DNA from 2 places in the Bradyrhizobium sp. 153 genome. Region 1 is predicted to be linked to the other one. Evidence: predicted binding sites of a transcription regulator. Region 1 holds the regulator's gene; the other holds the start of a gene.
What was found. The regulator LexA, encoded in region 1, represses DNA repair genes until DNA is damaged. The targets are predictions, from matches to a motif close to TGTTCNNNNTGTGTTCNG.

Region 1 (4,411 bases):
ATCATCCTGTCGGCGCCTTTGCCTCGCGCCTGCACTCGGCTAGAACTTTCGCCGCCCATTGCCGATATGCTCAGCAGGAGTTTCCGCCCTTGGCCCTGATGCCGGTTTCTGACGCGCTTGCCGCGGTGCTGGCGGGTGCGGAGCCGCTGCCTGAAGCGATGGTTTCCCTCAACGAGGCCTATCATCGCGTGCTCGCACGCGATGTCCCGGCGCTGCGCACACAGCCGCCGGAAGCAATGTCGGCGATGGACGGCTACGCGGTGCGCGCGAGCGATGCAACAAAGCTCGATAGTACGCTCACCTTGATTGGCGAAGTGGCGGCGGGTCGTCCGTTCGCGGGAACGCTGGGCCCCGGCGAAGCCGTGCGGATCTTCACCGGCGGCGTCATTCCCAACGGTGCCGACGCGGTCGTGATCCAGGAGGACACGGTTGCGGACGGCAAGCGCATCACGATCAAGGAAGCCGCGATTGCCGGCCGCCACATCCGCCCCGCGGGCGTCGACTTCTCCGAAGGAGACGTGCTCCTGCGCAAGGGAACCCGTCTCACCGAGCGCGATCTCGCGCTCGCCGCCGCCATGAATCATCCGCAGCTTGCCGTCTGCCGCCGTCCGAAGGTCGCGATCCTCGCCACCGGCGACGAGCTGGTCATGCCGGGAACCACACCCGCTCACGGCCAGGTCGTCTATTCCAACGGCTATGCCCTGCACGCGCTCGCCCGCAGCGAGGGGGCCGATACCATCGACCTCGGCATTGCCGCCGATACGCTGGAGGCCACCACTGCCGGCATCCGCCGCGCCCGCGAGAGCGGCGCCGAGATCCTGGTCACGAGCGGCGGCGCGTCGGTCGGCGACCATGATCTGGTCCAGCAGGCGTTGAGGGACGAAGGCATCGCGATGGCGTTCTGGAAGATCGCGATGCGCCCGGGCAAGCCGATGATGCATGGGCGGCTCGGCGCGATGCGCGTGATCGGCCTGCCGGGCAATCCTGTGTCATCCTACGTGTGCGCCTTCCTGTTCCTGGTGCCGCTGATTCGCGCCTTGTCGGGACGATCCATGATTCATCACCGACAAGAACGCGCCGTGCTCGGCCGCGATGTGGATGCAAACGATATGCGCGCGGACTATCTGCGCGCACATCTGGAGACGCGCGACGATGGCACGTTGGTGGCCCTTCCCGTCAATCACCAGGATTCCTCGCTGCTTGCGAATCTCGCTGCAGCACAGGCACTTCTCGTCCGCGCACCGTTCGCTCCGAAGGCAGAAGCCGGCTCGCCTTGCGAGGTCCTGCGCCTGCCCGTCTGAACGCATCCACCACACGCGTTCCGCGAACTTTGTCCCGTTCACGGTAAATTAAGCAGTTGCGGAACACATATCGAACATATAGTGTCCGTTCATGATTTGTTTCGAGCATGTAGCGGTTCACCGCTCCAATTTAGCGTCTCGGAATCGAACGACATCAACCGGGGGACTTTGGTCGAGATGTTAACGCGCAAACAATACGAGCTTCTGCGGTTCATCAGCGAACGTCTGAAGGAAAGTGGCGTGCCGCCCTCCTTCGACGAGATGAAGGATGCGCTCGACCTGCGCTCGAAATCGGGCATCCATCGCCTGATCACCGCGCTCGAGGAGCGCGGCTTCATCCGCCGCCTGCCCAACCGCGCCCGCGCCATCGAGGTGATCAAGCTGCCCGAGCTCCAGGCCGCCGCCGGCAGCCGCCGCGGCTTCACGCCGAGCGTCATCGAGGGCAATCTCGGCAAGGTGCGCGCGAGCTCCAGTTCTTCCGCGGACGAAGGCGAGCGTCCCGTTGCGGTGCCCGTGATGGGTCGCATCGCGGCCGGCACGCCGATCGAAGCGTTGCAGACCCGCAGTCACACCATTAGCGTGCCGCCCGACATGCTCGGCTCGGGCGAACACTACGCACTCGAAGTGCGCGGCGATTCGATGGTCGAAGCCGGCATTCTCGATGGCGACATGGCGCTGATCCAGCGTAACGAGAGCGCCGATACCGGCGACATCGTGGTGGCCCTGATCGACGACGAGGAAGCGACGCTCAAGCGCTTTCGTCGCCGGGGGGCGTCGATCGCGCTCGAGCCCGCCAATGCCGCCTACGAGGTGCGCATCCTGCCGCCGAACCGGGTGAAGATTCAGGGCAAGCTGATCGGGCTGTACCGCAAGTACTGAGACGGGCCAGCGGTCATTCGATACCAATGATTCCGATTGGAGCGGACGATGGTCCGCTCCAGCTGGATAGTCTTTTGGTCTTGCGCAGATTATCCGGCCCCTCTCTCCGGCGCTCCATCCTCGGCATGCGGCTCCAAGCACGCATCGCTTGTGAAGAGATCGTGCGCAGGATCGCTTTAAGCGCCTTCGCAGCGTGCTGATCGCTTGCATCGGCCGCGCAAGCATTCGCAACTCAATTGCAGCACCATGCACGCAATCTGCGCACGTAGGGAGCGAGCTATTCCGCAACGCCTAAACTCCCATCAACCGACAGCCACGGCGAAGCTGGCCACATTCCCCCTCTCGGCGCCCGCAGGCCACGGGCGCTCGCATCCGCCGAATGCACTGAAGCGAGCTTTGTTCCTATGACTTCGGGAAAGATAATGTGATCGTGTCCGGCAACGCCAGCCGCAGATTTGCCCACAACCGAGCAGAGCGTTACGTGCTTCCACTCTGATAGAGGCTTGCGCCTCCGAAGGAGGCGCGGGTTGCTATCTTCGAATGAGGAGCACCCGATGTGTGACTACAGCCTGCATGCCGTTGCATCTCGCCCCGCCGAAGTCGGCGAGACGATCGTGTCGACAACGTTCCGCGGCACCTCAACGCGCGGCTTTGCTTCCGCGGCCGATCCGACCGTGGCCGTCTGCCTGCTGCCGGGAACGGAGCTCGCCTTCGCCGACAACGTCCGTTACGATAATCGCTGGATCTGGACGCGCACCATCAACTCCCGCGTCGGCAAGTTCGGCAAGATCGATCCGCACATACCCGACCGCCATCATGACGCGATCGAATTCCCCGACGGCAAATACGTGCTGGTGACGCAGCTCGTCGAAGGCCAGCGCGCAACCGTGCTGCAATTGCCGGTGACGCAGCCGGTCAGCGAGCGCGAGCACAAGCCGCAGATCGTTGCCGATAGCCGGTCGACGATCACGCGCCTGCCGATTGGCTGAGCCGTCCCCGCCCGCGGGGTCGGGCCAGGATTGAAATGCCATCGCCGGCCGAGGCCGGCGAGATGGTATAATTTGTGTGCTGCGGAGTCCGGTCGGACCCGGACCTACTCTTCGCATTTGTTTTTAATCGTCCGGCCCCTAATCGTCGACCTGCAAGTCGGTCTCCGCCGGCGTTGCATCCCGGTTGCGGGCCGCGGCCGTCCTCGGCACAAGGCTCCCATCGAAATCACCCTCGCCGGCGCCGGCCGGCAACCAGGGACGGCTTGTGCCTCTTGCTCTCACCGCCTGTATCGCAAAGCCGTCACCACGCTGCGTCAACGCCAGCGCGCCCTGGCTGGTGAGACGCTGCCGGTCGACCACCATCGCCGCGCAATCGGGCGGCGCGGGGCGCGTCGTGACCACCAGCGCGGCGCGACTGCAATCCTCAGCCAGCGCATCGATGCGCAGTGAAAGCGCGACCAGCCGACCGTCGGCAAGCGGCGTCACACAGCCGGACTCGTCGCACGACACGCCGTCAGCCAGCGAGCTACTCCCGGCATCGCGCGGATCGGCGTCGGCAGCTAACCACTCTTTGAGCAGAAAGCCATCCTTGCTCGCCCGGATCACATGCAACTGCCCGTCCCTGCCCCGCACCGCGACGCTGGCGCCGTCCCCGGCAATCAGGATGTCGGGCTGCCGCACCGACAGGCCCCACGCGATGGCGGCCAGCAGCACCAAGGCGCCAGACCAGCGCAAGGGCGTGCGCAACAGGCCCATCAAGATGATCCCGAGGCTTGCCGCGATCAGCGGCGCGGTGCCGAAGGCAGGGATCCGGCCGACTGCACCCGGCAGTGCCGCCACCCAGCGCGACACCGCGACCATCCAGTCGATGCCGATCCCCATCAGCCACCAGAACACGCTGTCAAGCCCAAAGGGAGCCGCGAGCAGTCCCAACAGGCCAGCCGGCATCACCAGTGCCGAGACCACCGGCATCGCGCCGAGATTGGCGAGCACGCCGAACGGGGTGACGCGATGGAAGTGGAAGGCGGCATAGGGCGTGGTCGCAAGTCCTGCGATCAGCGAGGCCAGGAATAGCATCGCGATCTCGCGGCCGCCCCACAGCGCGATACGGGCCGTCGCGGAATGATCGGGCGAGGCAAACAGGTTCGGCATGCCGATCTGCACCAGCGCCACGAGCCCGAGCGTTGCGGCGAAGGACATTTGAAAGCTCGGATGCACCAGCGCTTCCGGCGCGACCGCGAG
Region 2 (4,411 bases), on a different contig from region 1:
ACAGCGTTGGCCTCAAGGAGGCGCGCGGCGCGATCGTCGACAATCCGCAACCCGACAGCCCGGCGGCGAAGGCCGGCATCGAGGCGGGCGACGTTATCACCGCGGTCAACGGCACGGCGGTCAAGGATTCCCGCGATCTCGCCCGCACCATCGCCACCCTGGCGCCCGGCAGCTCAATCAAGCTCGACATCTTCCACAAGGGCGAAAGCAAGACCGTGACGCTGGCGCTTGGCGAGTTGCCGAACGAACGGCAGGCGCAGGGCAAGGCCTATGACGGCAAGGTGCAGCCGGGCACCGGCACGCCGCGCCTTGGGCTTGGTCTGGCTCCGGCCGGCGATGTGCAGGGCGCCGGCCGGGAGGGTGTCGTCGTCACGGAGGTTGATCCGGAGGGGCCGGCCGCGCAGCGCGGCATTCAGACCGGAGACGTCATCCTCAATGTCGGTGGCAAGGCTATCAGCAATGTCGCCGAAGTCCGTTCGGAGCTGGCGCAGGCCAAATCGTCCGGCAAGCGCAGCGTGCTGTTGCAGGTCAGAAGTGCGGATGCCACCCGATTCGTCGCGGTGCCGCTCGCGTAAGGCTGACTCCGATCAATACAAATCCAGAAAGGCGGCCTTCCGGCCGCCTTTCGCATTCGCACTCAAGATCCCACACGAGGCCACCGATAACATTCTCGTTAACGGCAGGGAGGGTGACCCGGTTCGTCCGAAAAAGCCGTGTTCGGCCATCAGACTTTCTGGCCGCGCATCTGCTCGGCGGCAATGAAGCCGTGGGGTCGGTTCGCGAGTGTGGAACTTCGAACCCCCTGACCGCTTTGTGGAACTGGCCGGTGGTTCGCATTTGATCGGTGCCGACATGGATCGATTGAAGCTCTCACTGATAAGTACGCTGCTCGTCGCGTGGTTCATCCTGCCGGCAGAAAACGCGCTCGGGCGCGACGATGGCCGCTATGCGAACTCGCCCCTGAAGCCATGGTTCGACAGCCTGCGCAGCCACCTCGGTCCGTGCTGCTCGGATGCGGACGGCTTTGCCGTCTCCGATCCCGATTGGGAATCGCACAACGGGCATTACCGTGTTCGGCTGGACGGGCAATGGGTCGAGGTGCCGGATGAAGCCGTCATCACCGAGCCGAACCGCGCCGGCCGCACCATGGTGTGGCCGGTGAAGACTGCGTTCGGAATTTCGATCCGCTGCTTCATGCCGGGCAGCATGATCTGACCGAGGTCAGCGTGACCGCTTGGTGGATTTGCGCTTTGACGATGCCCTGGACGATTTCTTGGAAGATTTCTTGGAAGTTTTCTTGGCAGATTTCTTGGACGTCTTCCGCTTGGAGGCTTTCTTCGGGACTTTCTTGCCCTTCTTGCGTGCCTTTGACAGTCCGATCGCAATCGCCTGCTTGCGGCTCTTCACGCGTCCGCCGCGACCGCCACGTCCACTCTTCGCGGTACCTTTCTTGTAACGCCGCATCTCGCTTTCGACATCGCTGCCGGAGCTGCGCGAGTAGCGGCGCTTCTTTGCCTTACGTGCCATGCCTTTTCTCCCTTGGCCGAGGAAGAACCGTTCGACACCGGCATGGTTCCGAACAGCACGCGTGCAATGTTCCCGGCGGTCAAGGCAGCCCTAGAACGAATTCGCCAGTTCGATCTCGGCCTCCAGCACCTGGATGCGCCGCGCAGCCTCGGCGAAGGACAGATCCCGCGCATATTGTGCCGGCTGATACGCCTCTTCGCTCAGCCGCTTCAATCTCAGTCCCTGCGCCCGTGTCATCTGCTCGCTAAGGAAAACCCTGGCGTCGTATTTGGCCTGAACCTGCATGTCGCTCCTCCGGTTTGAAAACATGACTTGACTATATGTTCTTATTTTGTTCTAACAAGCCATGGACAACAGAATTAACGAAATTCGGCGTAAAATCAGCGCCTTGAGGCTGGAAATGGCCGAGGTCGAGGCGTCTGTGCGCGATCTCGTCAACGGCGATTGCGACTGCACCGAACGAGCTCTGGCGCAGATCGATCTGCGCCGGAAAATCAACCTGCTGATCGATGAATGGAAGGCGGCTGGGGGCGGTGACGTCCTGCCTGACGTCCGCGGCCAGATGCATCTTCGCTCCGTGAAGAATGTCGACAAGGCGGCGCGCCTGTTGGCTGGCCACTAAGCGTGCGCGCAAGCGACATGCTGCCGATTGTCGATGCCCTCGGACACCTAACGGGCCGCGCTGTGCGGGCGGTGCCGGACGAGATCTGCGACAACGTTCCTCGTCCGCCGTGATGACGTGCCGGCGCGCGTCCGCGATGCTGCGAGGCCTTGTGCGGCGATCGCTATGCCTGGAGGAGGTGAAGCGGGCCGGCGGGCGATACGCTGGTCAGCGCGCCGAGCATGTGGCGCTAAAGTAGCAAAGTGTCTAGCGGTTTTCCGAAAAGATCATGCTCAAACAACAACCTGAAGCGCAATGACGATTCATCCATCTCATTGCGCTTTATGGCGCGAGGGTCTGGATGAACCGTCATCGTGCTTTGGTGAAGGGCCCCGCGCTGAACACGGGACTCTCACGTTACCGCGCAGAGTTCACTTGGTGTTGCTCATGCCGCCCTTGTTGTTCGTCATGGTGCCGCCCTGGTCGGAGCCGGGGCCAGAGCCGCCTTGACCGGAGGGATCGGCACCTTTGGAGGACTTGGTGTTCGCGCCCGTGGTCTGCGATGATGACATCGAGGACCCATGTTTGGCCTTGTGCGACTTCGCCTCCGCGGCGAACGGCGCGGCAGCGAGGCCAGTTGCCAACATTGCGGCGAGGGCGAGCTTGACTGTCTTCATATGGAGGAACTCCCTGGGTTAAATTGACGCAGGCGGCCAACTGCCGTTCCTCGCAGGAGTTCCCCAACAAAGCTTCTCCACGCGTCACGCGCGCTTCAAGATTGCTTGTTCTCTTCCAGGATGAACACGATGCCGGTGAGCGTCGCGCCGATCGCGAAGGTCGTCCCAGTGCGAGAGCGAACACAAGAGCGGCTTGGCTTCCGCCATGACTCAGCAGATTGGCGACGGCTGGATTGGAAAGAATGAGTGTGAGGCTGAAGGCGAGGCCGAGGGCTGCACCCATCATCGCATGTGTCATCAGCTTGATGAGGCCGGTGGGAGAGACCAGGCCCGACGACTTCTTCGCGCGCATGGAACCATGCACCCAAACGCGCGCGATAGTCATTAGTTCCATCTGGATGAAGGAATTTTCATCGCCAGCTTCATCCGACGTTCATGCCCGGCTTGCGAACATGAGGCCATCAACACGGGACATTTGATATGGGCAAGGTAGTCTTTCTGTACCGCTCGCTGGCCTATCGCAACGCGGCCGCAGACATCTTGCGCAAGGCGCGCAAGCTCCCGCGCGGCGCGGAGCGAAGCGCGGCCCGGCGCTACGCGAAGGCGTTGCGTGATCTCGCTCGAACGGAAGCTTGGCTCGAAGGACGCATCGCGCGCGACCCAAGGACGGAGCAGCGCATGACGAACACGGCGTCCGGCTAAAGCTCTCCCTTCCGATTGAAACGGAAGCTCTCGATTCTTGGCTTGACGCGCTTTCTTGACGCGAACCGGTTACCGCTTGGCTGGAAAACGCTCTAACCGGATGCGCGCTGCAACTCGGCCGCGGCGGCGGCATCAAATTTGCTGGGTGCTATCGTGGCCGGCTTGCGTGTCAACGGTACCTCGAGGCGGCACAACAGCCCCTCAGCGCGCCAATCGAATTTCGCCCGTCCGCCGAGCTGGGACTCGACGCTCGCGAGCAGGCTTCGCGTTCCGAAGCCTCGGGATTTCGGCGTCCTGACGAGCGGGCCGCCGGATTCCTCCCAGGTCAGCGTGAGGAGTTCGTCTTCGACCTGCCACCCGATCATGAGCCGCCCGGATCGTGTCGAAAGCGCGCCATATTTTGCCGAGTTGGTGAAAAGCTCGTGCAGAGCGAGCGCCAGTGTCTGGGCAGTCGTCGGCAGCAATTGAACCTCGGGGCCCGCCAACCTGATCTGGCCACTCGGCGAATAGGGTGCCAGCTCCTCGTCGATCAGCTTGGAGAGCTCGGCTCCCTGCCAGCTCGACAGCGACAGGATGGTGTGCACGCGCGCGAGCGCGTTGATGCGTCCCTCGACGGCATTGACATAGGCCTTGACCTCGTCGGCACGGGTGAGGCGCACGATCGATTGCGCCAATGCCAGCGCATTCTTGGCGCGATGATCGACTTCCCGCGCGAGAAGGTTCTGCTGCTCTTCGGCGCGCTTGCGTTCGGTGATGTCCACCGTAACGCCGCTCACCCGCACCACGCGGCTGCTATGGTCTACCGTTGCGGCCGCCGTGCCGACGCACCAGCGTACCTCGCCATCGGGCCGCACAATGCGGAACTCCGTTTCATAGGAGCGCGTGCCGCTGTTGAACTCGGCGA

Region 2: a site for LexA is predicted at 1,849-1,866, ahead of IVA91_RS13810 (DUF3072 domain-containing protein). Genes of this name have one in related genera too.

What each region holds. Positions count from the first base shown of each region.
Region 1 covers NZ_JADPKH010000128.1:106,007-110,417, reverse strand. Annotated here, with positions in the region: gene glp (gephyrin-like molybdotransferase Glp) at 90-1,301, shown strand; gene lexA (transcriptional repressor LexA) at 1,479-2,180, shown strand; gene IVA91_RS30625 (hypothetical protein) at 2,735-3,169, shown strand; gene IVA91_RS30620 (ComEC/Rec2 family competence protein) at 3,308-4,411, opposite strand, start outside.
Region 2 covers NZ_JADPKH010000053.1:223,580-227,990, reverse strand. Annotated here, with positions in the region: gene IVA91_RS13825 (Do family serine endopeptidase) at 1-575, shown strand, start outside; gene IVA91_RS13820 (hypothetical protein) at 853-1,215, shown strand; gene IVA91_RS13815 (DUF6496 domain-containing protein) at 1,222-1,527, opposite strand; gene IVA91_RS13810 (DUF3072 domain-containing protein) at 1,618-1,812, opposite strand; gene IVA91_RS13805 (hypothetical protein) at 1,928-2,149, shown strand; gene IVA91_RS13800 (hypothetical protein) at 2,560-2,805, opposite strand; partial or broken gene IVA91_RS37125 (hypothetical protein) at 2,901-3,157, opposite strand; gene IVA91_RS13795 (hypothetical protein) at 3,286-3,507, shown strand; gene IVA91_RS13790 (HWE histidine kinase domain-containing protein) at 3,600-4,411, opposite strand, start outside.